One region of the Viridibacillus sp. FSL H8-0110 genome, then DNA from elsewhere that is predicted to be linked to it. Evidence: riboswitches for the same ligand, from Rfam matches in the RefSeq annotation. Region 1 holds a riboswitch; the other holds the start of a gene.
The links. A riboswitch is a leader RNA that binds a small molecule or an ion and turns the genes downstream of it on or off. The one in region 1 is predicted to bind FMN.
Positions count from the first base shown of each region.

Region 2: linked by a shared signal. The riboswitch ahead of MHH98_RS15990 (ECF transporter S component) and the one ahead of ribD (bifunctional diaminohydroxyphosphoribosylaminopyrimidine deaminase/5-amino-6-(5-phosphoribosylamino)uracil reductase RibD) in region 1 are both predicted to bind FMN.

Region 1 is NZ_JBBOPJ010000001.1:1,955,992-1,971,703, forward strand. Features, by position in the region: gene MHH98_RS09800 (ABC transporter ATP-binding protein) at 1-633, shown strand, start outside; gene MHH98_RS09805 (ABC transporter permease) at 645-1,901, shown strand; gene MHH98_RS09810 (ABC transporter permease) at 1,898-3,004, shown strand; gene MHH98_RS09815 (LysR family transcriptional regulator) at 3,223-4,086, shown strand; gene MHH98_RS09820 (stage II sporulation protein P) at 4,158-5,081, opposite strand; gene MHH98_RS09825 (RNA polymerase sigma factor) at 5,071-5,610, opposite strand; gene MHH98_RS09830 (class I SAM-dependent methyltransferase) at 5,819-6,574, opposite strand; gene MHH98_RS09835 (hypothetical protein) at 6,808-7,005, shown strand; gene MHH98_RS09840 (hypothetical protein) at 7,284-7,607, shown strand; FMN riboswitch at 7,788-7,921, shown strand; FMN riboswitch at 8,069-8,202, shown strand; FMN riboswitch at 8,329-8,462, shown strand; gene ribD (bifunctional diaminohydroxyphosphoribosylaminopyrimidine deaminase/5-amino-6-(5-phosphoribosylamino)uracil reductase RibD) at 8,597-9,682, shown strand; gene ribE (riboflavin synthase) at 9,686-10,324, shown strand; gene MHH98_RS09855 (bifunctional 3,4-dihydroxy-2-butanone-4-phosphate synthase/GTP cyclohydrolase II) at 10,343-11,533, shown strand; gene ribH (6,7-dimethyl-8-ribityllumazine synthase) at 11,547-12,011, shown strand; gene MHH98_RS09865 (branched-chain amino acid aminotransferase) at 12,249-12,830, shown strand; gene MHH98_RS09870 (RsmD family RNA methyltransferase) at 12,908-13,786, shown strand; gene MHH98_RS09875 (DUF3953 domain-containing protein) at 14,073-14,300, shown strand; gene MHH98_RS09880 (MDR family MFS transporter) at 14,569-15,712, shown strand, end outside.
Region 2 is NZ_JBBOPJ010000001.1:3,185,329-3,201,040, reverse strand. Features, by position in the region: gene MHH98_RS16035 (segregation/condensation protein A) at 1-131, shown strand, start outside; gene scpB (SMC-Scp complex subunit ScpB) at 97-696, shown strand; gene MHH98_RS16025 (D-alanyl-D-alanine carboxypeptidase family protein) at 714-1,715, shown strand; gene MHH98_RS16020 (pseudouridine synthase) at 1,912-2,643, shown strand; gene resA (thiol-disulfide oxidoreductase ResA) at 2,897-3,430, shown strand; gene MHH98_RS16010 (cytochrome c biogenesis protein ResB) at 3,444-5,132, shown strand; gene ccsB (c-type cytochrome biogenesis protein CcsB) at 5,132-6,322, shown strand; gene MHH98_RS16000 (response regulator transcription factor) at 6,442-7,158, shown strand; gene MHH98_RS15995 (ATP-binding protein) at 7,151-8,932, shown strand; FMN riboswitch at 9,022-9,159, shown strand; gene MHH98_RS15990 (ECF transporter S component) at 9,322-9,903, shown strand; gene MHH98_RS15985 (hypothetical protein) at 10,114-10,533, shown strand; gene MHH98_RS15980 (GlsB/YeaQ/YmgE family stress response membrane protein) at 10,884-11,138, opposite strand; gene trhO (oxygen-dependent tRNA uridine(34) hydroxylase TrhO) at 11,521-12,483, shown strand; gene MHH98_RS15970 (hypothetical protein) at 12,579-12,887, shown strand; gene MHH98_RS15965 (LysR family transcriptional regulator) at 12,944-13,849, opposite strand; gene MHH98_RS15960 (alpha/beta hydrolase) at 14,154-14,906, shown strand; gene MHH98_RS15955 (metallophosphoesterase family protein) at 14,944-15,540, opposite strand.

The DNA of each region.
Region 1 (15,712 bases):
ATTCATAAAATGCCAAAAGATAAATTGAAAGAGCGAATTGAAATTGTATTAGAAGAAATTGGCCTACAAGATGAAAACAAAAAACTGGTCAAACATTACTCAGGTGGTATGAAACGTCGGTTAAATATTGGAGTGGCGCTATTACATGAGCCTGAATATTTAATCATGGATGAACCAACTGTAGGGATAGATCCTCAATCACGAAATCACATTTTAGAGACCGTGAAAAAACTAAATGAACGATCCAATACAGCAATTATTTACACAAGTCATTACATGGAAGAAGTCGAATTTTTATGTGATCGTATTTACATTATTGATAAGGGAAGGGTTATTGCATCTGGTACAAAGGATGAGATAAAAGCTATTCTGTCTTCTGAGAAAACCGTGCGTCTTAAACTTGAGAAACCTTCTAAACAACTTGTTGAGGATTTAACTTTGAATCCTATGTTATCAAATACATTAGCTAAGGATGCGGAGATTACTTTTACAGTAGCGAAAGATACAAATTTTCTACCTATGATCTTAACATTGTGTGACCAACATCATGTGGCATTAAATAGTTTTCAAATAGAAGAGCCAAGTCTTGAAGATGTATTTTTACACTTAACAGGTAGAGCATTACGAAATTAGGAGGAGAGCTAATGTTCTTAGCGCTTATCGTAAAACAATTAAAAATATTGAGTAGAAACCCTTTAGAGTTGCTAGTTCTTCTGTTAATGCCTGTTGTATTAATTACAATTTTAAGTGTAGCTCTTGGACCTATAATGGATGGGAATAGTGAAATGTTTGATTTGGATATAGCTGTTATTCAACATGATGACGAAGAAGCGCAGCTCGAATCCTTTCTAAAAAAGGCAAATGAAAGTATGCCAATTGATGAAAAGTTGAAGGAAAGCATAAAACAAATGCTTCCAGTAACTTTGTTGCTCGATCAATTAACGGGAAATGAAGAAATGAAGAAATTTGTAACAGTAAAAAAACTAAATGAGAATGAACTTAATAAGGCAAGAAAAAGTGGAGACTATGACGTAATTATCGACGTTCCAAAGAATTTCACTGATGCGTATTTATCGTCCGTTTTTTTATCAGGAAGCAAACCTTCTTTAAATGTCTATTTAGATGAGGATCAACCTGTTACTTCATCAATTACTAAAAGCATGCTCGATTATTTCCAACAACAATATTCTTTACTAACACAATTGAACAATGCTGATCAGTTAGATGCTAAAGTAACTAGTCCTAAAATTGTAGTCGCTTCGGATATTGAGACAATAGCCAACCAAAAGAGTATCTCATCAAAAATTTATTATACGTTTAGTATGAGTGTCATGTTCATCTTATATATGGCTAGTACTATAGCAAGTTTGGCTTTTTTAGAAAAAGATATGAATATTTTCGACCGGATTGTATTAGCACGAATTCATCCAATAACGTATTTAGGTAGCATCATTGTATCAACTATTCTCTTAGCAATGATTCAGATGACTATTTTGTTTACAGTTTCACATTTTATGTTTGATATTCAATTTGAACAGTTCGGATTATATGTACTAATTACATTTCTTCTGGCCGTTATTGTAGGAGCTTTAGCAGCATTATTGTCAGCGATTAATTATAGAAATAATTCATCAGGAGCTTCAAATATATTTTCAGCTGCAATAATATCTATTCTTGCCTTAGTAGGAGGGAGTTTCATTCCAATAAGTCAGCTATCTTCATTTTTATCATCACTTGGAAAATGGACACCGAATGGAGCAGCACTTGAAGCTTATTTGAAACTGCAGCAAAATGCGACGTTTCTTGATATTCAAGATCTAGTCTTCAACTTAAGTATGTTAGGCATAGGTCTCCTAGTTATAGCGTTTGTACTCTTTCCTAGAAGAGGTGGCATATTATGATGAATATTTTAAAGACGAAATTTTTATTATTTAGAAGAAAGCCTGCAGCTTATATTGTAACAACTATTATCATTTGTATATTTACTTATTTAATGGGTCAAGGCCAAGTAACAAAGGAACCTATTGCCTTATTTTCTACACTAAATAACGAACAGCAGTCGGTAATTATGAAAGAGTTAAAAAAACTATCGCAATATGATTTCACAATGTATGAAGAGGATGAGGCGATTAAACAAGTAAAAGATGGCAAAGTTGATGTTGCTATATCTTTAAAAGATGATGGGTATAAATTAATCGTAGCACCAGATTTTATGAATGCTCCGATGTTGGGGAATGAGTTGAATGCGATTTACAGTCAGGTATTATTAAAGCATGCGATAATTCAATCATCTCCTGATGAACAAAAAGAGCAAATAACAAGTAAAATAGAGAAAATTCAAGATGAACCAAGTTTTAATATTGGCTATAAAAACTTGGGAAATGAAAATGGGATAAAGTTTGATCAGAAGTTGCGTAGCTTATTTGGTTTTACACTATTCATGGTAATTTATACGATTGCAAGTGGCGTTAATCATATCGTTATGGAACGTAGGGATAGGATTTGGGAAAGGATAACTGTGTCAGCTATTCCAAAATGGAAAGCCTATCTAGCGAATTTAACCTATAGTTTCATGCTTGGCTACGTGCAAATTACTCTCGTGCTTACCATATTCTACTTTGGTGTAGGGATCGATTTCTATGGTGGCTATTGGAAGAGCTTAATTGTTGTCATTCCATATGTACTTTGTATTGTGTCACTTTCCATATTCATAGCAGCAATTGCAAATACACCTGGTAAATTTAATGCCTTTATGACGGTGCTGGCAGTTCCGTTAGCAATGCTTGGTGGAGCATACTGGCCACTTGAAATCGTAACATCGAAAATAATGTTAGCTTTATCAAAAATTTCACCAATAAAATACGGATTAGATTTATTAAATGGCGTCACAATTAATAGTAGTTCCACAACAGATTTACTATTACCTTTTAGTATATTAATGTTCATGACGATCATTTTCATGGGTATAGGGATAAATGTGTTAGAGAAAAAGGAACAAATTTAATCTTTTGGAAAGGGTACTTACATTTTGTATGTGAGTACCCTTTTATATTTCAATAATCACAATCTAGGGAAGTACTTTATGAGTTATAATGAAATAATTGGTATTTTATTTAAAGAATAATTTTTTCTAAACTGCGACCGTCTTAGTGGGTGATTAAATATTATGAGAGAACATTTAGATTCTATTCGAATTATAAAATAAACTTAGAGGAGGAAAACGTGGAGACTCATTGGTTAAAATCATTTATAAAAGCTGCAAAATATGAAAATTTACGTCTTGCTTCTGAAGAGCTATTTATTTCACAACCAGCTGTGACTAAGCATATTCAAAGCTTAGAGAAAAACTTAAATACACAGTTGTTTATTAGGCAAAATAAATCCATTCGATTAAATCAAAATGGTGAAATGTTTTTACCTATTGCCCAGGAAATTATTTACACTTATGAGGCGGGGATTCATCAGTTTCAGCAATATGTAGAAGGTTTTGAAAGAGAGCTGACGATAGCAGTTGCACCTCAAATTGCCAATTCTATGCTGCCATCTATTTTAAAACAATTTTCGAAACAAAAATCACATGTAAGTGTGCGTGTAGAAATCATTAAATCCAATGAGATTGCAAACAGTATTCAATCAGGACAATCACATGTCGGTTTGTCAAAAATCAAACCTGTAAATCCGGTTTTAAGCGTTAAATGTTTAATTGATGAGCCTATTGTTTGTGTAGGTCCAAAACATTTGGAAAGTATGGATATGGTAGAAATAATACGACAGGAAAAGGTATTGACTCATGAATATGCTCCTTATTGGGATGAAGTTAATCATCAGTTGCAACAACAATTTACTCATACTACCAATATGAAGGTGAATCAAACTGAGGCTATAAAACAAATGATACTAGAAGGAATAGGTGTAGCATTTTTACCGAAAAGTGTAGTGCGTAAGGAGTTAGAAGATGACAGACTAGCATTATTAGCGACAAATATACTTAATACCTGTACATCTAAAACGTATTTTATATCAAAGCATAGTTCAGCCGAGACGGAACATCTTTTTGAAATCTGCAAATCTATTTATGGGACTTAAAAATTGAGGGATAGATAAAGCGAGTATATCTGGCTTTATCTATCCCTGTTTTGTATGGCGAAAATAGGCTCTTAATTATGATCGATTAGTTCTTTAAGCATCTCAGCAAAGATGTCTGTCGTTCTATACTCTTCTTGTAGTGTATTTTCCACTCCACCAATTTGTAATAGTACCATGTTATTCAAGAGGTCTTGGTTGTAGGTGTTTTGTTCTGTTGGGTTGTTTTTAATAACGACACCTCTTGAGAGACCAGGGTATTTTTTTTCTATTTTATTGTGAAGACGATTAGCGAACTTTAAATTTTTTTCATAGTTGACATTTGATTTGGAGATGACAAACTCTACTTTAGCAAAGTCTTTTCCTTTTATATTTATTGTTGTAACATCTCTATCAGCTGAATCCCTGTGTATATCAAACACCATTTGAATATTTTTGTTCTTTTTCAGCGTATCTTCTAGAATTTCTCTTGAAACTGTATACGTCTTATTAAGGGCGAGTCCTCTATCTTTAAGAATACTTGTAATATCTCTGGATTCTTGAATAGTTCTGATGTTGGTGGCATTTAAGTTCTTACTTAGCCTTTTACCGACTAATGTGATATTTTTTATTTCATCATAAAAGCGTTTTTGTTCATTAGCATCTATTTCTGAATAAAAGGATTCATAATTATGTGAATGATATATATAAACAGAAGGTTGATAAATATAGATAGATGGTTCTTGTTTATTAACTACAGACGCAGATTGCGTTTTATCGATAGAAGATAGGGTAGGATCTAGTACGGAAGTACCTTTAAAAGATATAATTGAAAAGATAGCTATTGCACACATAATTAATCCACTAGAGGCAATTGATAAACGTTTATAAGCCTTTTTTCTATTTTGCTTTCTTGCCTGTTGTCTTAGTTTAGCTTCAGTAGTTGAAACAAAATCAGCTCTTGGATTAAGAGGATACGTTTTTTTGATTAAATCAAATAAATCTTTATCATTTTGCATTAATAAATACCTCCTCTATATCAGTATTTAATTTGTTTTTGAGCTCTTTTAATGCTCGGTGATAATCTACTTTTACTTTGGACTCACTACATTGCAGTATTTCAGCTGTTTCTTTTATAGATAATTCGTTTATACCTCTTAGAATAACGACCGTTCTAAAATTTGGTTTTAGTTTTGAGATAGCGACATGAACAGATTTTTTCAGTTCGGATTGTTCGACTAATTCATTAGGTTCTGTGTTATTTGATTTAAACTGCAAAAAGTATCCCTCTGTAAAGAGAGTGGCGAATTTTTTCTTTCGATAATGATCAATAGCTACATGTTTTGCAATAGAAAATATCCAAGTTTTTAAATTGTTTATTCTGTTAAGGCTAGGTAAATTATTCAAAACTCGTAGAAAGACCTCTTGCGTCATATCCTCAGCATCATTTTGATTACCTGAAAAACAAATAAGAAACCTATATACATCTAAGTAATGGTGATTGTATATATCAATAATACTGTCTTCCAAGTTCTCTTTATTGAACAAATTTCTCCCTCCTCAATTATGTATTCGTATATTAATCGTTTGAACTATAAGAAAGGTTACAAATATTTTCTATTCATTTAATATTTAGGATATCGTTTGTTTCTTTTAGTAGTGTAACATCCATATTCATTTGTAGTTTAACTTCTTTTTACAAATAGTAGAAGATGAATACAAAAAAGTCGCCCAATTTTCAAATGGGCGACTCTTTTTATTTTGTAGCTAATACACGAAGACGGTAATAATCCGCAATCCACTTTCCATCTTGATACAAAGTGGTTTTTAAATGTGCTTCTGTTCGTTTAATAACTTTTTCTTTTTCAATTTTGGTCAAATGCTCGAGTAGACTGTCACTAAACATATTCAACCAGTTTAAAATACCATCTTCTCCAGATAATTCAGTAGGACGATTATATAATTCTACATAGTGCACATTAAAGCCATGTTCATCAAGTAAAGCAACATACTCGGCCACGCTTGGAAAATACCACGGGAACTCTTCTGCTTTGTATTCATAATCTAGTTCACTAAATGATTGTTGAATTGCTTCCACAATAGATTGAATATTACCTTGCCCACCCAATTCAGCGACAAAGCGACCACCATCTTTTAAAGCTTCATAAATACTTGCAACGGCCTTATCTTGAGATTTCACCCAATGTAAAGCAGCGTTAGAAAAAACTGCATCAAACTGTTTTGAATAACCAAGGTGTTGCGCATCTTTGACGTAGAAGGGAATATGACCAAATTTTTGGTTTGCTTGTTCAATCATTGATTCTGACTGATCAATCCCAATGACTTTTGCACCTAATTCAGCGATTTGTGCAGCTAAATCACCGGTACCACAACCGACATCTAAAATCTGCTCTCCTACTTTTGGATGAAGAAACGAAATTAATCCTTCCCCATATTTTGAAACAAATTGATGTTTTGTATCATATAAAGTTGCATTCCAAGTACTATTCATTTCACTCACTCCTTTTCTTAAGAAAACTATACTGTTAATTGGAATGATATAGAAATAATTAAAAAGTTGATTTTTGATAACGATTTGGAATTAGGTTATTAAGAAGAGCTTATTTCTTTTACATTGAAAATTAATATATTTAGATAGTTTTGTTCAAGTCATGTTTACAAAATAAATACTAAGAATAAATCAAAAGAAAATGAACAAATTATAGTGGATGGAGGTGAATATAAATGGCGAATAACAACCAAGAAAAGAATAAAGCGAAAAAGAAAAATGACTTAGGTCGTGAAGAATTTGGGTATGGGTTTGATTTGAGTCCAGATGACTTTGATGTAGTTGGACAAAATGATGAAGCACATAAACAACATAATCATGAAGAAAAACAAAAACCGAATAATAAAAATAATGCTAGAAGAATAAATGAATAAGTAAGGTGAATAGAGGAGTGCTACATATAAAACGATATTAAATTGTTTTATTATGTAGTGCTTTTTTATTAGGCATGTTTAAATTTTTGTATGAGAGCAGATAATTTAACTGGTGGGAAAATGTTAGTAAATATTCGATATCATTGTGTCATATACATAAAATATTAAAACGATTTATATAATAGTTTAAGGTTATTTTCAATAGTATGTACACTACGACAGAAATCAATGTGATGAGGTTTTTAAAGCATAATTTTAATAATGAAAAGGAGGATATAATGAGAATAGGATACCGTTCTATTTCCATAATAGTTAACTTATTTCTAGGCTATTTATCTTTTTTTATAGGTGTATTATGGTTCATGACAATAATGTACGCTTCGCATTCTTTTGGATTGAGAGTAGACTCTACTTTCGATGATGGTTTACTAGGTGTCTTTTTAATAATATCTATCATTGCAACAGCTATTTATATTCCTGCCTGTATTAATTTAAATAGTATAATAAGGCCGAAATTGGAAATGAGAAAATGGAGTTTTATTGCTTTTATATCCATAGTTTTTATCCTTGGTTTTTGTATTATTACCTTAACTATACAGTGAATTGGTGTTGGTAAATAAAAAAATTACATTTTCTCATGACATGTAACAGGTCAATATAGCCCAACATATCAAGCTTTTAAGACTAATCTCTTTTTAGTATGTTCTCGAACAATCCAATATAAATTAAAAAACCTCTAGTTTTTAAATAAGTAAAGTGCTATGGTATTTACATACAATATAATAATCCTTCGGGGTCGGGTGAAATTCCCAATCGACGGTGATAAAGTAAAACTTTTAAGCCCGTGAGCCTTTTTTAGGCAGGATATGGTGAGAATCCAAAGCCGACAGTATAGTCTGGATGGGAGAAGGATGTAAAGAATATCAAGGTCTTATTAAATTTATGTAGATTTAATAGGTTTATTTAGCATTGATAATTTATGTCTCCTATCAAACTCCGTAGTGTTCTATGGGGTTTTTTTGATGCCCTAAAACTTATTTGTATTGTTGTTAATTTCATATGTAATATCCTTCGGGGTCGGGTGAAATTCCCAATCGACGGTGATGAAGTAAAACTTCTAAGCCCGTGAGCTTGATAAGAGCAGGATTTGGTGTGAGTCCAAAGCCGACAGTATAGTCTGGATGGGAGAAGGATGTAGAGAATATCGAAGTCTTATTAAAAATAAAGTATTTTAATAGGTTTATTTGCTTATGATATTTTACATAACTCCTATCAAACTCCGTAGAAATCTATGGAGTTTTTTTGATGGAAAAACTAAATAAGTAAGTCCTTCGGGGTCGGGTGAAATTCCCAATCGACGGTGATGAAGTGAATCTTCTAAGCCCGTGAGCTTGATAAGAGCAGGATTTGGTGCGAATCCAAAGCCGACAGTATAGTCTGGATGGGAGAAGGACAGCTAGATTACACGCAATTCCTTTTGAAAAATAGTATTTCATTAGGTTTATTTAGCGATGCGTTTATCTAATACTCTCCCAAACTCCCTAATTTAATTAGAGAGTTTTTTATTTTTCAAAAAGGGAGGTTTATCACAATGCATGACGAGTATTTTATGGATTTAGCGTTGAAATTTGCAACAGTAGGTGAGGATCAAACTTCGCCCAATCCGGTAGTAGGAGCGATCATTGTAAAAGAAGGTGCTGTAGTTGGTTTTGGAGCGCATCTTAGTGCCGGTTCTCATCATGCGGAAGTACATGCACTCAATATGGCCGGGGAAAATGCTGTTGGCAGTACAATGTATGTCACATTAGAGCCTTGTAATCATTATGGTAAAACACCACCATGTACGATGGCCATTTTGAATGCAGGTATAAAAAAAGTAGTGGTAGCAACACTCGATCCAAATCCCAAAGTAGCTGGCACTGGTGTAACAAAGCTAAAGGATGCTGGCATTGAAGTGGAAGTGGGGCTTTGTGAAGCCGAAGCTGTGAAATTAAATAAAGCTTATTTTCATTTTATGAAGCAGAAGTTGCCTTTTGTTACGTTAAAGCAAGCTATTACATTGGATGGCAAGATTGCTACCGTTCATGGAAAAAATGAAAATATCACAGGTAAAGAAGTGCAGGAGGATGTTCATCGAAAAAGAGGGCAAACGGATGCGATCTTAGTTGGTGTTGGGACGGTGTTAACAGATGACCCATTACTAACAAATCGATTTACAGAAAGTAAAAAACAACCGATTCGAATCATTTTGGACACGCATTTAAGAACACCTATAAATGCTAAGGTTATCACTGATCAAACAACGCAGACATGGATTGTTGTTGGGCTTGAAGTTACCCCTGATCATATCACCAGCTTTGCACAAGACAATGTACAAGTAATCCAACTTAAAACAAAAACAATCGCAATCCAGGACGTCCTTCAAGAGCTGGCAAGGCGAAATATCGTCACCCTTTATGTAGAAGGGGGGCAGCGTATAAATACGAGTTTTATCAATTCAGGTCTAGTTAATGAAATGATTACTTACATAGCACCAAAACTAGTAGGTGACCATGATGGAATGGGGATGTTGGAAGATTTAGAAGTAAAAAGCATGGCTGATGCTGTCCCACTAAAACTGCAGCAAGTGGATCGAATTGGTGATGTAATTAAAGTGATTTCGGGAGTGGGGGTATAGCGTATGTTCACAGGAATTATTGAGGCAAAAGGAAAAATTACAGAGCTGAAAAAAGATGCAGAGAGTATGAAATTTACTATTGAAGCTCAAGACATCATGTTGGATATGCAACTTGGCGATAGTGTAGCAGTAAACGGCGTATGCCTAACCGTTTCGCATTTCACACTTCACGAATTCACGTTAGATGTCATGCCAGAAACGGTCAAAGCGACAACAATTCACTCCTTAAAAGTAGGGCAGTTGGTGAATTTAGAAAGAGCAATGGCTGCAAATGGGCGATTTGGCGGTCACTTCGTTTCAGGTCATGTTGATGGGACAGGGACTATTATCAGAAAAACAAAGCAAGCAAATGCAGTCTACATTGACATCGCTATCTCTAGAGAACTGAGTGATTTGTGTATACCAAGGGGTTCCGTAGCCATTGATGGAACAAGCTTGACGATTTTTGAAAAACATCCTGAAAAATTGACTGTATCTCTTATTCCACATACGTATCAAGAAACGATTTTCGCACTGAAGGAAACGGGACAACAAGTGAATATCGAAACAGATATGCTAGGCAAATATATTATTCATCAATTACAGAATAACGATAGTACTTCAGCAATTACAATGGATTTTTTACAACAAAACGGATATTAAAACGGGCGGTGTATAGCAATGTTTCACTCAATTGAAGAAGCATTAAAGGATTTAAAAGAAGGCAAAATGATCATCGTCGTTGATGATGAAAATCGTGAAAATGAAGGGGATTTAGTAGCACTTGCAGAATATGCAACGCCAGAAAATATTAACTTTATGGCAACGCATGCAAGAGGTCTAATTTGTACACCAATCACAGAAAAAATCGCAACAGAGCTCAACTTACATCCAATGGTGTCCAATAATACGGATCACCATCAAACGGCATTTACAGTAAGTATTGATCATTGTAATGCAAAGACGGGTATTAGTGCATTTGAGCGTTCGCAAACGATTCAACATTTATTGAATCCCAATGCATTAGCTGATGATTTTAAAAGACCGGGTCACGTTTTTCCGTTAGTTGCTAAAAGAAATGGCGTATTAGAAAGACCTGGTCATACAGAAGCGGCAGTAGATTTGGCGAAAGCATGCGGCGCTATTCCAGCAGGTATTATCTGTGAAATAATGGGGGATAGCGGGGAGATGTCTACTGGACAAGAGCTAATAGACTTCGCCCAAAAACATCAGTTAAAAATGATTACGATTGAAAGTTTAATTCAATATCGTTACATCCAAGAAGAGCTAGTCACTAGAGCAGCTAATGTACAACTTCCGACAAGCTATGGCCATTTCAATTTGATTGGCTATGAAAACGACATCGACAAATTCGAACATGTAGCACTTGTTAAAGGGGACATAAATATTGTTGAAGCTCCGATTGTGCGCGTTCACTCATCTTGTTTGACAGGAGATATTTTTCATTCGGAAAGATGTGATTGCGGTCCTCAGTTGGAACAGGCCTTAAAAGTCATCGAGACTGAAGGGGCAGGTGTTGTGTTGTATATGCAACAAGAGGGTAGAGGTATCGGTTTGATAAATAAGCTACGTACTTATGAGTTACAAGAGCAGGGCTTTGATACAGTTGAAGCCAATGTAAAGTTGGGTTTTCCTGCAGATGCACGTGACTATGCATTAGCAGCTCAAATGCTAAAAAATTTAGGTATATCAAAAGTTCGCCTATTAACGAACAACCCAGATAAAGTTCAAAGCCTAGAAGCATACGGCATTGAAGTTGTCGAAAGAATGTCGATTGAAATTGAAGCTGTAGCAAGCAATTTATTTTATTTAGAAACTAAAAAAGAAAAGATGAATCATCTTATTTCGTAAAGGGGATCTTAAAATGGGAAAAGTATTTGAAGCACAATTAATTGGAACAGATTTAAAAATTGGTATTGTAGTAGGTAGGTTCAATGAGTTTATCACAAGTAAATTACTAGGTGGCGCAATGGACGGGTTAGTACGACATGGCGTTTCAGAAGACAATATTGATGTTGCGTGGGTACCTGGTGCATTTGAAGTGCCCTTTATAGCAAAGCAAATGGTAGAGAAAGGTGACTACGACGCAGTAATAGGTTTGGGGACGGTTATACGTGGCTCCACTTCACATTATGATTATGTATGCAATGAAGCGGCAAAAGGAATTGCCAATGTTTCGTTAAATACAAATGTACCCGTTATTTTCGGTATAGTCACAACAGAAAATATTGAACAAGCAATCGAACGCTCAGGCACGAAATCAGGCAATAAAGGCTATGACTCTGCAATTGCAGCGATTGAAATGGCTAATTTAAAGCGTCTATTTTAAAAATAAGGCACTTCTACGATATTGTAGAAGTGCTTTTTACATATCAGCCATTATACCAGCCGCTTGCATCCATTAACATGAGAATCAAGGGTATGATACCTAGTGCTCATAGCAAAAATTTATGTCATGATAAAACTGAATACATATAAATTAAAGGCTTAACAGTCCAATTTAGGCTATACTAGGGTATGAGAGGAATCCAATTCAATTCCTTTCAAGTAAAGGAGCTGACTTAAATTGTTAAAACAACAAATTGAAAATTATATTGCAAATCATATAAGTGAAAACAAAATTGAGTTGTTTGATATTGAAAAGGAATTCGCAGAAAAACATGAATTACTTCCTAGTGGGGTAGCTGTTACTGAAAAGACATTTTACATAAATGCTCTTGAACGCTGTAATAAAGAGACGGAAGAATTAATCTCTGCGGAAAGTACTGCTTTCTTGCAGAAACCAATTTCATATTTGAAAGAACAAGCAAATGAATTTGTTTATGTAGAATCTAGTAATTTTGAGTTAATCCGCATGGACGCTGTAGCGCTAGAATTTGATGATGTTTTTGAAACATATACAGCCTTATTTGGATTGAAATTACAAAAGAAATTCTGCGAGGCTATAAAAACTTATTTGAATACGAATTTACATGGAGATAATGCGAAATACAGTGTCATGTTTTCCGCTGAAGATGGTTTATGGGACGTAAATGTACCATTAGACTATATAGAAGGATTCAGCGAAGCGAAATCGTTTGAAGAAATCTATAACATGATTTATCGCTTCTTCTTCAAATTAGTTGAAGAGATTGAGGAAGCACAGTGAAGGATGGGAAATGATTGAGTAACAGAGAATTTATTTACACATATTCAGGGCATAAAGATGAATATGATTTGTGTCGAATGGAGATGCGATCATTTTTTGGATTTGACGTCCTTTCAAATGTGTTGAAAAGTACAATAGAGATAGATCCAAGTAGAAGTCCCTTTATGAAAGAACGCCTTGAAGTAATATATGAAGGTGAGAGCTTCGAACAAATAGCGGACTTAGTTGAACAACTTGACCTAGATTATGCAACATTTAAAGTTGTTTGTTTGAATGACTCTGAGCTTGGTTCTATGAAAAAGGTAGGCCACTCAAAACGACGAGAAATCGAACGTAACATTGGTTTACGTATTAAAGGTGAACCTGATTTAGATCAACCTGAAACTGTATTTGGTGTCGTTATGATAGATAACAAATGGTATTTTGGTAAATTAGAAGTCAGTGAACCTATTTGGCTTCACCACCAGCAAAAACCGCATATGTATTCAACGGCACTAAATACACGTGTCGCAAGAGCAGTTGCAAATATTGCAGTTCCGCATCCTAACGGGGTTCGTGCAATTGATCCATGTTGTGGAATTGGGACTGTATTAGTTGAAGCATTATCGATGGGAATTGATATCGTAGGACGTGATATTAATCGACGTGTAGTGCTAGGTTCAAGAAAGAATATCGCCCATTTCGGACTAGAAGGCAATGTAACTACTGGACCAATTTCAGAGATTGAAGACAATTATGATGTTGCAATCATTGATATGCCGTACAATTTATTTACACATATTACTGTTGAAGAACAGCTTGATATAGTGAAGCAGGCTCGCCGATTCACCAAAAAGGTTGTTATAGTAACGATTGATACAATGGACCATATGATTGAAGAAGCTGGTTTTGAAATTATCGATCGCTGTGAAGCAAGAAAAGGAACTTTTTCTAGACAAGTATTGGTTTGTAAATAAAGTATGACCCTTATGCTATAAGGAACACTTTGTTCTTCTAGCATAAGGTTTTTTTTATTTAAAGCCCTGTTTAATTTTTTTGTTGATACAGATGGAGGATGTAGCCACACATTTGCGGAGGAAAGTCGCTTAGTCCCAATAAACGAAACAAACGTAGCGTATCATTGAGAAAAACGATAGAATAAGAGGTTTTTTAGGAATGTTTGTAGAATAATAATCTTTAATGAAAGAAAAACAAATTGTGATAGTAAATAAAAAAGCTGAATGGGGGGGATAAACTTTGTTAATGATCTTACGCATTCTATTTTCAATTATTGCATTAGCATTGGCTGGTTATGGACTAATTACAAAAAATTTCGAGTTTCAAGTATATATGATATTATTTTTAGGCTTAACAATGTTGGTAATGGGAATACAGGATTTCAAAAAGAGGGGAAAATTTACAGGTTGGTTATTTATGATAGTGTTTGCATTTTCACTAATCGTAGTTATTCAAAGTTTTATATTAGTTTAGAGGGTGATTATTATTAATAACCCCACGATAGAAACAAGAAGCGTGTTCGATATATTTATCGAGTACGCTTCTTATTTTGATAAAAACAACATTGAAGTAAAAAAGAGTCTTATTAAAAGTTAAATCTTAGACACCCTTTGCCTAATATACAGCAATATTTCAAAATAATTAAAGTAGTGAAAATATAATACTATTCATATATATATGGACGGTGTTATATTTGTTGAAAAGTTCTAAAATTAATTATTTGAAAGTGAAGTGCTTATAATTGAGATTTCTCCAACAGTTTCATCCATTAGTATGGATTATTTTAGGCGGTACAGTATTTACACGTATCGCGAGCTTTATGGCTATGCCCTTTTTAGCGCTTTATCTACATAAAGATTTAGGAGCAGGACCTTTACTTATAGGTATAACGATAGGAATTGCCCCATTACTATCTACTATAGGGGGCTTTATCGGCGGTTATTTGACTGACCGATTTGGTAGAAAACGAATTCTATTAATCACGGTTTTTGTTTGGAGTACGGTATTTATAGGATTCGCTACGACAAATATAGTTGCTATGTTCATAGTCTTAAATGCTATCAATGGTTTATGTCGTTCATTTTTTGAACCGGCTACACAAGCATTAATGATTGATTTTACACCACAAGAAAAAAGAAAACGTCTCTTTTCATTACGATATACAGCAATTAATATAGCTGCTGTTATAGGTCCTGTTGTTGGAGTATATATTGCCAGCCTGTCAAGTCCAAGCGTACCTTTTTTGTTTACAGGCGCTATGTACTGCGTATACGGAATCTTTTTGATGATTGTATTGAATCGATATGAAATGAAACAGCAAAAACTAGCAACACAAATTCAAATACATCATATGTTTCGTATTATTTTATCGAATCGAAAAATGCAGCTGTTTGTTGCAGGTGCGATATTGATAAACTTTGGATATTCTCAGTTCGATTCCACATTACCTCAATTGGTCGAATTGACTGTTGAGGATGGAGTAAAACTTTACTCATTATTAATAGCACTTAATGCTGCGGTCGTTCTTATTTTGCAATTACCGATTAGTATTTATTCGGAGCGATATTCAACGAAATTTACACTATTATTGGGTATAGGATTCTTTGTAGCGGGATTAGCTTTATTTGGCGTGGCAAATAGTAGTCTTATATTTGTTATTGGGATGGTATTGTTTACTATAGGTGAGATCTTTGTTTTCCCAACAATGAATGTCCTAATTGATGAAATTGCACCAGAAACACAAAAAGCAAGCTTTTTAGGGGCTGCCCAATTCAAGAACTTAGGAAGCTTCATCGGACCAGTCATTGGCGGGTGGCTGTTAGTGCATTTCCAAGATCAACTCTTCTTATTGGTAGCATTGATTGTACTATCTAGTGCAGCTTTTT
Region 2 (15,712 bases), 1.2 Mb from region 1:
CATTACTAGAATTGATGAAACGCCAAATAATAGCAGTAGAGCAGAATAATAACTTTGAAGATTTAACGGTAATATTACGGAAGGAAGATTTGAACGATGAACAACTTGAATCAATTGATGAGCAAAATTGAAAGCTTACTTTTCGTAATTGGTGAAGATGGTTTAACTATCAGACAACTAAGTTTCTTAACAGAGGAGCAAGAAGAGAAGGTAGCACAAGCTTTGGAACAATTAGCTCATCATTACAACACAGAAGAAGGGCGTGGCATTACACTGAAAGAATTAGCTGGTACCTACCAGCTTACTTCAAAACCTGCCCTTGCAGATACGATTCAGCGACTTGTTGAAAACCCGCCTAGTCAATCATTATCACAAGCCTCACTAGAAGTCCTTGCCATTGTTGCATACAAACAACCCATTACTAGAGTAGAAATTGAAGATTTACGTGGTGTAAAAAGTGAACGACCGCTACATACTTTAAGCTCAAAAGGTTTAGTACAGGAAGTAGGTCGAGCTGAAGGAACTGGCCGAGCAATATTATATGGCACAACAAAGGAGTTCTTAAACTACTTTGGCTTGAAAGATTTAAACGAATTACCAGATTTACCTATGGGTGAAACTGATTCATCTAATGAAAACCCAGATTTATTCATGTCTAAGTTCCAAGAAGCTTTCCAAGATTCAGATTCAGAATAGAAGAAAGGTGTGGGCGATTGCTTCGCCGATATATAATCGGATTATTGATGGTAGTTTTACTACTAATTACTACGACGCCTAGTTCTGCTGCATCAAGTTCATATGCAGTCATTGATGCAGAGACAGGGAGATTACTAGCGGGGTCTAACGAAAATGTACCCTTACCAATTGCTAGTTTGACGAAAATGTGGACTGCGCTTGTTGCAATAGAGAATTTGGATTTAAAAACACCAGTTACCATTTCTCAAAGAGCAGCAACGAGTGAAGGGTCTTCCATTTATTTAACTGCTGGAGAAGAGACAACATTAGAAACATTACTCTATGGACTATTGTTACGTTCAGGTAATGATGCAGCTGCGGCAATAGCAGAAGCTGCAGGTGGATCTCTAGAAGGTTTTTCTAAAATGATGAATGATACCGCACTCTTTTATGGTTTGGAAAATACGCATTTTGAAAATCCGTCAGGACTCCACAATGAAAAGCACTTAGCTTCTGCATATGACACAGCTCAAATGTTACGAATTGCCATGAAAAATGAAAAATTTGAGAAGATAGCTTCTACAAAATATTTTAAAGGTACTACAGGGAACGGGACACTATGGGAAAATAAGCATAAGCTCGTTCGTAATAACAAATTTGCGATAGCTGGTAAAACAGGCTATACAAAAGTAGCAGGACGAACACTTGCTACTTATTTTGAAAAAGATGGAAAAAAGGTAATTGTAGTAACGATCAATGAGGGTAATGATTGGGTTGTCCATAGTAATTTTGCTGATTACGTGTTTAAACATTATACGAATGAAGTAATAGCAAAAGAAGGTACGTATTCTGTACAATCAGATATTAATATTAAATTAACAGAGCCACAGCACTTACTTCTGACGAAGAAAGAAGTAAAAAAGGTAAAACATATCTTACAGTTACCTAGGTCCAAAACTAAAGACTCGATAGGTAGATGGTCATTTTATATAGATGACCAACCAGTTAAGGATGCTATTGTTGATGTACAGTGGAAATAAATGGTTGAGTAGAGAAAAGGCTGCTTATATTAGCAGCCTTTTTCGATTTTATATAAAAAAGTGATATAAAAAGCAGATAAACTGTTTACAAACATATTAGTTAAGGACTTAATTAAGGTACTAATACTTTTCTTATAGTAGAAAGTGTGCCATAATTTTGGACAGGCTAATAGTATTTAACTTATGAGGTGAACGAATGGAAAGACTACAAAAAGTAATAGCGTATGCAGGTATTGCATCACGTAGAAAAGCAGAAGAAATGATTAAGCAAGGCTTAGTTAAAGTCAATGGACAGGTAGTTAGAGAGCTTGGCACAAAAGTCTCTCCTTCTGATTCAGTAGAAGTAGAAGGAGTTAAATTAGAAAAAGAACGTAAAGTATATCATCTTCTATATAAACCAAGAGGTATTATTTCAGCTGTAACAGACGATAAAGGTCGTAAAACAGTAACAGATTTATTCCCCGAAGTTGAACAACGCATTTTCCCTGTTGGTCGTTTAGATTATGAAACTTCAGGCTTGCTACTTTTAACAAATGATGGTGAATTTTCTTACCAACTTACACATCCAAAATTCAAAATTGATAAAACATATGTAGCACGTGTAAAAGGAATTCCTACAAGAGAAGCATTAAGACAATTAGAGCGTGGCGTTATGCTTGAGGATGGAAAGACTGCACCAGCACGCGTGAGACTAATGTCTTCAGATAGCAAATCAGGCAAGGCGATTGTAGCAATAACAATTCATGAAGGCCGTAATCGTCAAGTGCGCCGCATGTTTGAAGCAGTAGGTTACCCAGTACAAAAATTAAAACGTGAACAGTTTGCTTTTTTAACATTGCATGGATTGAATGCAGGCGAGTCAAGAGAATTGACACATCATGAAGTGAAACAATTAAGAGTATTAGCTGAGACAGGTAAGATAGGTTAAACCTAATGTATGTCAATAACCGTTAACATTCCAAAATAGGTACAAGGCGTTTAGTTAGTATTTTCTAGACGTCTTAACCAATTTTACATAGCATAAAACAACACGAGGCAACCTACAAAAAAATGATATAAAAACACTATGCTCAGAATGGAAACGTTCACAAACACTTCAAATATTCAAAATTTCGTCATTCAAAACTTTGCTATAATTAGGTAGATTGTTTCGGATGTTTTTTAGGAGGTCTACTTCGAGTATGGATAAAAAGAAAAAGAGATTTTATGTAAGAACGCTGATTTTAGCAATTCTTGTAGTAGCAATTGGTTATACCATATATACAACAGCTACGAAGGATGAAGTTCGATTATTAAAAGTTGGGGCAGAAGCACCAGATTTTTCTCTAGTGGATTTAAATGGTCAAACACATCGCTTATCTGATTATAAAGGTAAGGGTGTCATGTTGAATTTCTGGGGTACTTGGTGTAAACCTTGTAAAAAAGAAATGCCAGCAATGAACAATCAGTATAAGGTGTTTAAAGACCAAGGTATAGAAGTATTATCTATTAACCAAGCACAAACAGTTTTTGAAGTAGAAAATTTCATTTCTGACTTCGATTTAAAATTCCCAGTTGTAATCGATAAAACAAAAAGTGTCACAAGGGCTTATAATGTAAATAACTTACCAGCTTCTATATTTATTGATCCAACAGGTAAAGTTGTTCGAGTACATGAAGGCGAATTGACAGAAGAAATGTTAGCTGAATTCTTTTCAAGTATCAAGCCAGAGTAAGGAGTTCTAGAAGATGAAAAAAATTATTTGTGAATGCGGTCACGAGAACCCAGAAGGCACAACTTTATGCGAGAAATGTGGTAGCCCACTTACTGAAGAAGAAAAGAGCAGAAAATTAGCAGATATGCGTTATGAAGGAACCGCGATTCGTTCAAAAACGTATAACACAACGATTATTGATAAAATTTGGAACTTCTTTTCAAGTGTAAAAGTTGGAGTTGCAATTATTATTATCACGTTAGTTGCCGCGGGCATTGGTACATTTCTACCTCAAGTGATTTATGTATCTCTTACAGAATATCAAGACGCTGCTGCTGCATATAAAGCTGCTTATGGTACTTTCGGATCGATTTACTATAAATTAGGATTAGCAGATATTTATAGTTCATGGTGGTTCCAGACGTTAATCGGTATGCTTGGTATTTCGATTATTGTTGCCAGTCTTGACCGAGGAATTCCACTATACAAATCTCTAAAAAATCAACGAGTAAAACGTCATGAAAACTTCTTGAAACGACAACGTATTTTTGCTTCTGGTGAAATGTCATCAGAAGAAGCTGATAAAGCATTTGATCTAACAGAAGCGAAAATGAAAGAAATGAAATACAATGTTCGTCGTGAAGATGGCGCGTTATTAGCTGAAAAAGGTCGTTTTGCTAGATGGGGTCCATATATCAACCATGTTGGTTTAATCATTTTCCTATTTGGTGTTATGCTTCGCTTAATGCCAGGTTTTTACATTGATAAAACACTTTGGATCCGTGAAGGCGAAACAATGGCTATTCCAGGAATGGAAGGCTTTTATTTAGAAAGTAAAAAATTCACTTTTGAAACGTATTCAAAAGATGAACAAAAAGAAGAATTTAATGAATCTAAAAAAGCGGTCAACGCTGTTGCGAAAAACTATCAAACAGATGTTAAGTTATATAAAGCACCAGAAGACTCAGTTCCTGGTGATACATCTAATTTAACTCTAGTGAAAGAAATGCCGATAATCGTAAATAAGCCGTTGAAATATGATGGTTATGCACTTTATCAAATGGATTTCCGCTTGAATGAGTTAAAGACGATGCACTTTGATTTAATTGATAAAAAGTCGGAGAAATCCCTAGGATCAGTAGCAATTGATTTAACTAATCCTGAAAAAGAATATAAAGTTGGAAAAGATAGTAAAGTTGTCTTGAAAAAATACTTCCCAGACTTTGCAGGTTTTGAAGACGGAGAACCACAAACAGCTTCACCATTACCAAATAATCCAGCATTTATTTTTGATATGTATACACCTGAAACACCAAAAGGCGAAACAAGCTTTGTAGCTATTAAACAAACACTTGAGCCATTAGGTGAAACTAAGTATAAAATGAAATTTAGTGCTGTTGATACACGTAACGTATCAGGCTTAACAGTCCGTAAAGATAAAACACTTATGATACTAATGTTAGGTGGCATAATCTTTATGTTAGGTGTCACAATCGGTTCTTATTGGAGCCACCGTCGCTTATGGCTATTAAAAACAAAAGATGGTCGTTTATTAATGGCATCGCATACAAACAAAAACTGGTTCAGTATGAAAAAAGATTTGGATGCAGTTACGGAGTACGCTCATCTTCCGGTTTATGTAGATCAACATGATGAAGATCAAAAAGCAGAGGATGCTGAGAAGAAATTGAAAGACAAAGAAAAGGAAGGTGACAACATCTAATGAGTTTAATTGACTTAAGCGGAAATCTACTATTTGTAGCGTTCGTCGCATACCTAATAGCTACTTTACTTTTTGGTGGTGCAGTCAAAGGTGGTTCAAAAGACGAATCAGCTGATGCAGGAAAAAAATGGGGTTCATTAGCGATTATCATTACGCTAGTTGGCTTCATAGCAAATCTTGGTTATTTCATTACTAGATGGGTGTATGCTGGACATGCACCTGTTAGTAATATGTTTGAATTCACGACAGCATTCGGCATGTTCGTTGTAGGAGCATTTATCTTAATTTACTTTATCTATAAAGTGCCGGCACTTGGACTCTTTGCCTTACCTATCGCAATTATTATTATTGCTTACGCTAGTATGTTCCCTCGTGAAGTAAACCCATTAATTCCAGCGTTAAAAAGTTACTGGTTATATATTCACGTAATTACAGCAGCAATTGGAGAATCTATTCTAGCAATAAGTGCTGTTGCAGGTTTAATTTACTTACTAAAAAATATTGACTTAACAAAAAAATCTAAACAAAGTTTCTGGATAGAAGTTGTTATGTACGCCTTAGTACTAGTACTAGGTTTCGTAGCAGTTACAACGACATTTAACGTAACAGGCTATGAAGCGGAATTTAGCTACGTAGATAAAGATGGTAATACTAAAGAAATTACGTATAACACACCGGCGCTGTTCGGGATGCATCAATCTGAATTATTAACCGCAGATAAAATGCAACCAATTGCAGACGTACCAGCAATTGTTAATGCGAAAAAATTGACAACAGTAGTTTGGTCAATCCTAATTGGTACGCTTTTATACGGTTTAATTCGTTTAATCATTCGTAAACCAATTGCGGTTATTATGCAACCGTTCGCAAAACGTGCAAACTCACAATTGATGGATGAAATTGGTTATCGTTCGGTATTAATTGGCTTCCCAGTATTTACGCTTGGTGCATTAATCTTCGCGATGATTTGGGCACAAGAAGCATGGTCTCGTTTCTGGGGCTGGGATCCTAAAGAGGTTTGGGCACTTATCACATGGTTATTCTATGCAGCATTCTTACACTTACGCCTTTCAAAAGGATGGCAAGGTGGGAAGTCAGCTTGGTTAGCAGTAATTGGTTTTGTTATCATTATGTTCAACCTAGTTGCTGTTAATTTAATCATAGCAGGTCTTCACTCTTACGCTGGTTAATAATCAGCTTGGGATTGTTGAAAAGCTAAAGCCTTTTCCTTTATAGGGAAGGGCTTTTCTTTTCATTTCGATAGGCTGATTGTACAATAGACATATAGATGGTTTTGGGAGGAATAGTTGTGAATGAACAAATTTCAATTTTAGTAGTAGACGATGAGGATAGAATCCGCCGTTTGTTAAGAATGTATTTAGAACGTGAAGGGTATGTAGTAGAAGAAGCTGAAGACGGAGAAGAAGCAGTGGAAAAGGCATTAGCAAATGAGTACCATTGTATTCTCCTTGATATAATGATGCCTGAAAAAGATGGCTTACAAGTATGTGAAGAAATTCGTGATAAAAAAACAACGCCAATTATTCTATTAACGGCAAAAGGTGAAGAGGCAAACCGAGTATCAGGTTTCGAACTAGGAGCTGATGACTATATTGTAAAACCATTTAGCCCACGTGAAGTGGTTTTACGTGTAAAAGCTATTTTACGTCGTTCTGCAGCATTCTCACCAATTACAACAACTTCTGCATCAAAAGATTTAGTTGTCTTCCCACATTTAACAATCGATCATGACGCACACCGAGTTTCTGCTGATGGTGTAGAAGTCAATTTAACACCAAAAGAATACGAATTATTGTACTTTTTAGCAAAATCACCAGATAAAGTATTCGACAGAGAGCAATTATTAAAAGAAGTATGGCATTATGATTTTTTTGGAGATTTACGTACAGTTGATACACATGTGAAACGTTTACGTGAAAAACTAAACCGTGTTTCTGAAAATGCGGCAAAAATGATTGTAACGGTATGGGGCGTTGGCTATAAATTTGAGGTAGTCAATGAATAGAATGTGGAACAGCGTTGTCGGGAAGCTATGGGTAACCATATTGCTTCTCGTTTCTTTTGTATTGTTTGTTTTCACTGTACTAATGCTCGAATTTTTATCAAACTACCATACTAAACAAACAGAGTCCTCATTACGTCAAGAAGCTTCCACAATTGCTCGTATTATCAATGACCGTGAAACAACGGACTCTACAAAGGCTATTATTTCAGATGTTCTGAGTGATGAAACAAATGCATTAATCGCCGAGAAACCAGGTAAAGTTTCTTTTTCATTACAAGAGGGACTTAATCAAGAGGGAATTAAACAACAAATTCTTAATGAAAAAGCATTTGATAAAGTATTTACATCGAATGCACCAGTTGTAAAAGAAATGATGCTTCCTTCAACAACGAAAAAAGAACATATGGAGTCTTACATCGTTTTAGCTTTTCCTATAGATGTTGAAAGCGAACTACACGGAGCCATATTTATTTATCAAAGCCCAGACGCTATACATAGGACGACAGAAGAAACGACTAAAATTGTCTTTCTAGCGGCGGCAATTGCTTTGATGTTGACAACTTTCTTTGCGTTTTTCTTATCAACTCGAATTACGTCTCCTCTTCGTAAAATGAGAGAAGCAGCATTTGAATTAGCAAAAGGTAATTTTGAAACAAAAGTACCTGTTTTACAAAATGATGAAATTGGTCAATTAGCGACTGCTTTCAATCAAATGGGCAAACAACTTAAACACCACTTAGAAGTAATTAACCAAGAGAAAGAACAGCTATCAAGTATATTGACATCGATGACAGACGCAGTAATTACGTTTAATCGTGACCGTACCATTTTGGTCAGCAATCCACCTGCGGAACTTTTACTACAAAAATGGTTTATCAATAAGAGTGCCAATAGTGATAAACCTATTCCTGCTGAAATTTATCATATGCTTGACCACGTTTTAGACTTGGAAGAAGAGCTGGAAGTAGAGCTTGAAATTGAAAGATCCTATTATGCGATTTCAATTAGCCCGTTATATAGTGGAAATTCCGTGCGCGGTGCAGTAGCTGTGTTACGAGATAAAACGGAAGAGCATCGTTTAGATAAATTACGTTCAGACTTTATAGCGAATGTCTCACATGAATTACGAACTCCAATAGCGATGCTTCAAGGCTATAGTGAAGCGATTATGGATGATGTCGTCTCAAGTGAAGAAGAACGTAAAGAAATGATTAAAATCATCTATGATGAGTCGCAACGAATGGGGCGTTTAGTCACAGACTTGCTTGACTTAGCTCGTATGGAATCAGGACATATGCGTTTATATAAAGATTCTGTTCCAATATCACCTGTTATTGAAAGAATTACGCAAAAATTTGTTCAAGTAGCAAAAGAGAAACACGTAAATCTGACATTTAATACAACAATCGAAGATACACTTCACTTAGAAATGGATGAAGACCGTATAGAACAAGTATTAACAAACTTAATTGACAATGCCATACGTCATACACTAGTCGAAGGAAGTGTAGAAGTTATTGTAGACCGTCAGCTATCCTTTGCACGCATTCAAGTAAAAGATAACGGTGCAGGGATACCTGCCGATGATTTGCAGTATGTATTTGAGCGTTTCTATAAAGCTGATAAAGCTAGAACACGTGGTAAGGGTGGGACTGGTCTAGGTCTTGCCATTGCCAAAAATATTGTTGAAGCACATAAGGGTAGAATTACAGTGGAAAGTGAAGTTGATAAAGGAACTACATTCACATTCTATTTACCAATTGAAAAAATGTAAATTAAATGTAAAACACGGATTGTAAGTTAGAAGACTTTACAATTCGTGTTTTTTTGCATATAGTTATAGTGTATTACAATTAAATTATGGTTCATCTTCGGGGCAGGGTGAAATTCCCGATCGGCGGTATTAGAGAACTAAGCAATACTCTTGAGCCCGCGAGCCGCAAGGCAGGATTTGGTTAAATTCCAAAGCCGACAGTATAGTCTGGATGGGAGAAGGTGAAGGTACGGTCGTCTTTCAATTTGAGTATCAATAAGACGCTTATTTGACTATGCCTAAATTCTCCCTTAAGTACACTATGTGCTTAAGGGTATTTTTTTGCATAGCAACAACGACTATACCTTTCCTCTTTTTGAAGTGGATCTACAAAAGGAGAGAAAAGTATTATGAAGAACATGAAGTTGCAGAAGAGGATTGCAATTGCAATGTTAAGTAGTATTTCTTTTGTTTTAATGCTATTTAACTTCCCTCTACCACCGTTTCCGGCATTTTTGGAAGTGGACTTTAGTGATGTGCCAGCCTTAATCGCAGCAATCACCATGGGGCCACTAGCAGGTATTCTAGTTGAGTTATTTAAGAACGTGTTAGATTGGATTTTCTCAGGGAGTCCTACAGGTATGCCAGTTGGCCATATTGCAAACTTTACAACAGGTGTATTATTTATCATGCCGGTATATTTTGTTTATAAACGACTTTCAAGTACAAAGGGCCTAACTACTGGGTTTGTCATTGGTACACTATCGATGGCAGTAGGTATGAGTTTACTGAACTATGTACTATTCTTACCTATGTATACGTACTTTTTAAATGTCCCAGCTACAACTGGAACAGCATTAACGAAAATGATTGTACTAGGTGTTTTACCTTTTAATATTATAAAAGGATTCATTGTCATGATTATATTCATGCTATTGTTTAATAGCATGAAAAAATGGATTGAAAAACAACGAATGCATTATTTAAATTAAACCTTCAGCCGATGTTTGTAAAAAGACATCGGCTTTTATAATTGAATAAAACGTTGAATGAATGTATAATACTGTTAATAAATAGAATATTCAGTACATTGAGTAAGATAATGATGTAAAAACGAGAATATATAACTTGTGATTTTACAATGTTATATAATTTATTCGATATATCGAGATTAACTTCCATAAAAGAAAGGATGTATGTGAATGGCTGAACGAAAATTATTAAGCTCCTTTTTTACATCAATAATTGCCTTTTTTACATTACCTTTATTATTTATGCAAACAGATGAACATTTTCTACACAGTGCATTTGCATTAACCGTATATGTCGTTCCAATTATTTTTACATACGGTTTATTAGCTTCGTATATAGCAGATCGAATAGCAGAGCGTAAAATGAATGTGAGAGGTTACTCTCTACTATTGCATATGGCTTTCGGAACAGGAATTGTCATTCCGATTACAGTTGCATATTACTCACAAGGTGGAGTTTGGTCACTTCAAATAATAACAGCTGCTACTGCTGGCTTCATTTTAGGAAGCGTTTTCTTTTTCGTAGATTTAATGTTACGTAAAGTTGCTATTCGTATGACGCAATATTCTTATGAAGAGCAGAATATTTGAATTTAACATCAATTAGCAATGAGGCCCTATATCTCATTGCTTTTTTTATGATAACAATAAAGTGAAAAAAAGCTAAAGAAACAGGATTACTAATAGCTGTAGGAAGAAAAAGAAGTGCCGATATAAATTGTTCGGTTATACTTTGAGAGCATATTTTGACAACAATAATCAATTTATGCTCTTATCATTATCTATTCATTAATTCTTTTAATAACACGTTGTAACTTTATTATCCGCTCACGTATCATTATATTTTCAAGGGAAAAGGTGGGAAAAGAATTTAGTGATTCTCTTACATTTATATTAAACAAAGAAAAGAAAAAAACCTGAGCATAACGCTCAGGCTTTCATCATTCTTTATGAGTTAAGGTCATTATGAAACTTACTATTAAAATTAATATAATTGAACCAAGTAAAGCTGGTAGGATATAGAAATCGCTTAAGGCTGGTCCCCATTGACCAAATAAATTACCACCTATCCAAGCTCCAATAATACCTGCAATAATATTGCCAATAATTCCTCCGGGGATGTCTTTACCTATAATTAGGCTTGCTAACCACCCCAAAATTCCTCCAATAATCAAAAACCAAATAAAACTAAACATATGTAAACCTCCCTATAATCTTAAGGTACTAATTCCCTGTAGACTAAATATGAAACCTGTAAAAGCCAATTAATACTGTGGTGTAAATTTGAGCAAGTGATAAAGAATTACTATATTCAAATGTAGCACTGTGTAATAAAGTGAAATTAGGCCTCCTTGGATTAGAATATGCTAAAGAGCGGTAGCTACGCTATATTATTTAATTAACAACCCTGTTTCCATTATTCCTTCAAAAGTCCCTCAATCGTCTCCCAACACAAAACAGAATAATGATGTATAATGATAGAGGTGCTCTTTTTGAAAAGTACTATTAAACAACAAATGCAAGAATAATGCTATACATTAAAACCCTATAACTATATCTTGCAAATATACTCGATAGGTGGAAACAACATTGAATTACCGCGTTTTACTTTATTACTTTTACACAACGATTGAAGACCCAGAGGCATTTGCTGTAGAGCATTTAGCATACTGTAAATCAATTGAGTTAAAAGGTCGTATTTTAGTCGCTTCAGAAGGTATTAATGGAACAGTCTCAGGAACTGTGGAACAAACAGATGCTTACATGGCTCATATGAAAGCTGATCCTCGCTTTGACGGTATCGTTTTCAAAATTGATGAATCAGAGCAACATGCTTTCAAGAAAATGCATGTACGTCCAAGACCTGAACTTGTAAATTTAAGCCTAGAAGACGATGTTAACCCGCATGAAATTACAGGTAATTACTTAGAGCCAGCAGAATTCTTAGAGAAGATGCAAGAAGAGAATACAGTAATCGTTGATGCACGTAATACGTACGAATTTGATGTAGGCCACTTCAAAGGCGCGATTCGCCCAGATATCGAAACGTTCCGCGATTTACCAGACTGGATTCGCGACAACAAAGAACTACTAGAAGGTAAGCAAATTTTAACTTACTGTACGGGTGGAATTCGTTGCGAAAAATTCTCAGGTTGGTTAAAACGTGAAGGTTTTGAAGATGTGAGTCAATTACACGGTGGTATCGTTACTTACGGAAAAGACCCTGTAGCTAAAGGTCAGCTTTGGGACGGTCAATGTTACGTTTTCGACGAACGTTTAACTGTACCCGTGAATCAAGTAGAGCATGTAATCGTAGGTCGTGATCATTTTGATGGCGAACCTTGTGAACGTTATATTAATTGTTCAAACCCTGAATGTAACAAGCAAATTATCGCTTCAAAAGAAAATGAAGATAAGCATTTAGGTGGCTGTACTCATGAATGTCGTGTACATCCTCGTAATCGCTATATCCCTCGTAATGGTTTAACTGAGGTTGAAGTAAAAGAACGTTTAGCACAAATTGGCGAAGTAATCGCTTAAACAAATTTATAGAAGGCTGCCATATGTCGGGATCTCCCGTACACTGGCAGCCTTTTATCCGTTTAATATGCCAAAAAAGCAGAAAGGAATTTACTATGCCGACTTTAAAAGGAACAATTATTATTCAAAAAATGAAAGGACCCAATATCCTTTACATAGATAAAACTGCGCTCGCAAAATACTTTATTGATTTTGATGGGGAAGACGTACAAATGAACCTACATTTGCAAAAGTCTCAATTACAAGAATATAGAGGTACAGCTGAAATCTTCTGCTTTGAAGGAAAAGATGGTTATGGTGGCATTAAATTTGCCAATGATTTTTATATAGATGATCATGACATCTTGGAATTATTAGAAGAACATGAAGGAGAAATAGTTGAACTAGCAGTTGAGTTAGAATAATAGATATTATTGAAGTTAAATCTATCTTTATACCAAAGTAAAAGCAGCAAAAGGGCCTATTTATGCTCTTTTGATGCTTTTTTTCGTGCCTCAAAGAAATCCAGTATGAATTTTTGAAATTGCTTTGCAGCAGGGGATAAATAGCGCCCCTCTGCCCAGGCCATGCCAATAATACGTTCACATTTCACATCACTGATATGAATTTTAGCAATTTTCCTAGGATTAATTTCCTCACCGTCCGGTAACAATGAAAAGCCAAGTCCATTTGCTACAAACCCTGCAACAGTCCCTACCTCATCACCTACAAAAGTGATTTTAGGTGTAATTCCGACCTTCTCAAAAATTTCATCAACCGTAATACGTAAAGCGTACCCTTTTTTTAACAAAATAAATGATTCATCAGCTAGTTCTTTAAGTGTAATACTCTTCTTCATAGCTAGTGGGTGATAAATCGGCACAATCAGATACAACTCATCTCTCCATAATTCAGTCCATTGGATAGGTTTTTCGACTTCCATCGCTGCTAGCAAAGATAAATCAAGCTCGCCTGATTTTAGTTGTTTTAATTGTGTATGTGTATGATTTTGAATAAGTTGAAAATGGATATCAGGGAATTCTTTGCGGAATAGCCGTATTAAATCAGGTACTACATTTGTACCTAGTGTATGTAAAAAGCCAAGTGAAACTTCACCTTGATTTGGGTCGACGAGCTCTTGAATCTCATGTAAACCATCCTGATATTCCTGCATAATATTATTTACACGTTTTAAAAACATAGCGCCGTAACGATTTAAAATAATAGAACGTCCTTGTCTTTCAAATAATGGTACTCCTAACTCATCTTCAAGTCGTGCAATAGAGCGACTAAGTGCAGGTTGTGATATAGATAAAAGCTCAGCTGCGCGGGTCATATGTTGAATGTTAGCTAGTTTTTGGAAGTATTCGAGTTGTTGCCATTCCATGAAAAGACCACCTTTTTTATAGTGAATCAATTGATACCTTTTATGCATGATAATGATAAGAATTATAAATTATACATTATTAATCGTCAATGTTAATATGAGGTAGACATAAAATAGACACAACAAAAATATTGACATTTTTAAGGGGATATTTTATTGCGAAAGTCTGTTTTTAAATAGAAATGAAAACATTTCTAATACTCTATAGAGTTTTTAAAGAAAATTAAATTAAATATGTTTTACATAAACGGAATGGCGAAAGCCAAAAATTAATTACTTGTCGATTACAAAGGAGATAGTCAAAATGAAACTAGTCGCACCTAAATCTTTTACACTTGAAGGAGGAAGTAAAGCAGTATTATTACTTCATGGCTTTACAGGAAGTACAAAGGATGTAAAAAGATTAGGAAAATATTTGCAAGATCGAGGATATACAGTTCATGCACCGATGTATAAAGGTCATGGTGGATCACCTGAAGAATTACTTGAAACAGGTCCTGAAGACTGGTGGAATGATGTTGTTGCAGGCTATAACCATTTAAAAGACCAAGGGTACGAAGATATTGCAGTAGTTGGTATTTCACTTGGTGCAGTATTCTCATTACGCGTAGGTGAAGAGTTCCCAGTAAAAGGCGTAGTATCAATGTGTGCACCAATCAAACGTGAAAATACTGATGGGCTTTTTGATCGCCTATATGACTATGCTAAAATATATAAATCATTTGAAGGTAAAACAAGAGAACAAATCATTGCTGAACTTGAAAGTTTAAAAGCAACGCCAAAAGGCTCTTTAAATGATATTCAAAAAATCACAGAAGAAACTTGTGAAGACTTACATGAAATTACAGCACCGACATTAGTTATGCAAGGTGCTCTAGATGCGCCGATTTACCAAGAAAGTGCACCTTTTATCTATGAACAAGTTGATGCTGAAGAAAAAGATATCATCTGGTATAAAGAATCAGGACACATCATTACAACAGGTAAAGAACGCGATAAAGTGTGTGAAGATGTAACGGATTTCCTTGATCAAATTGATTGGTCTATCGCCAACTAATAATTTCTAACCTAAGAGAAGTACTCGAGTTATTATACTAACTCGAGTGCTTTTTCATTTGTTTTGCTTTCATAAATGTAACAGTTCGCGCTGTTGAATCATATAGACACCATTCTCTAGAACCTATTACAGCACCAACATTAACCCCGTATTTTTTTTGCTTCAATTGAATAGGTTTACCATAAGTAAAAGATTTTCTTTTACCTTTTTTATAAAATGCGGAATCATGGCTATGACCAAAAAAGAAGACGGATTGTTTAGCATCTGTTAACAGGGGTTTCCAATCTAACGACCACTTAAATTGATGTCCATGTATAATGTGCGCACCGTCAATTTTTAGAATCTCCGGAAGTTCATGAAAAGTTCGGAGACCCGTTACTTGCATAATGCGTTCCTCCTGATTTCCTCGAACAGAAGGGAACTGTAGCAAATTGCTAAAGTGCTCTGAATGCTCAGCAGCCTCTTCAAATGCTAGTCCCCTAATGTTTTTTGCTCTTTTTTTACCTATTTTACATTCAAATAAATCACCTAAACCAATGATTGTGGCATCTTCAGCCGTTTGATTTATATGCTGTAAAACTGCGTTAGTATCTTCAAAACACGAGTGCAAATCTCCAATCAATGCATACTTCATTTAGGTAATCATCCTTTCAAAAATATAGTAGAAATAATAGCATACATTAAATTGCTGGTAAAATAATTATTAACAGTTAAAAATAGTATAGCTACTTGTCGATAAATGTAATCACTTTATAAAGCATTTATTAAACACATGTGTAAGGTACCGATATTAGTAAGGTGACAAA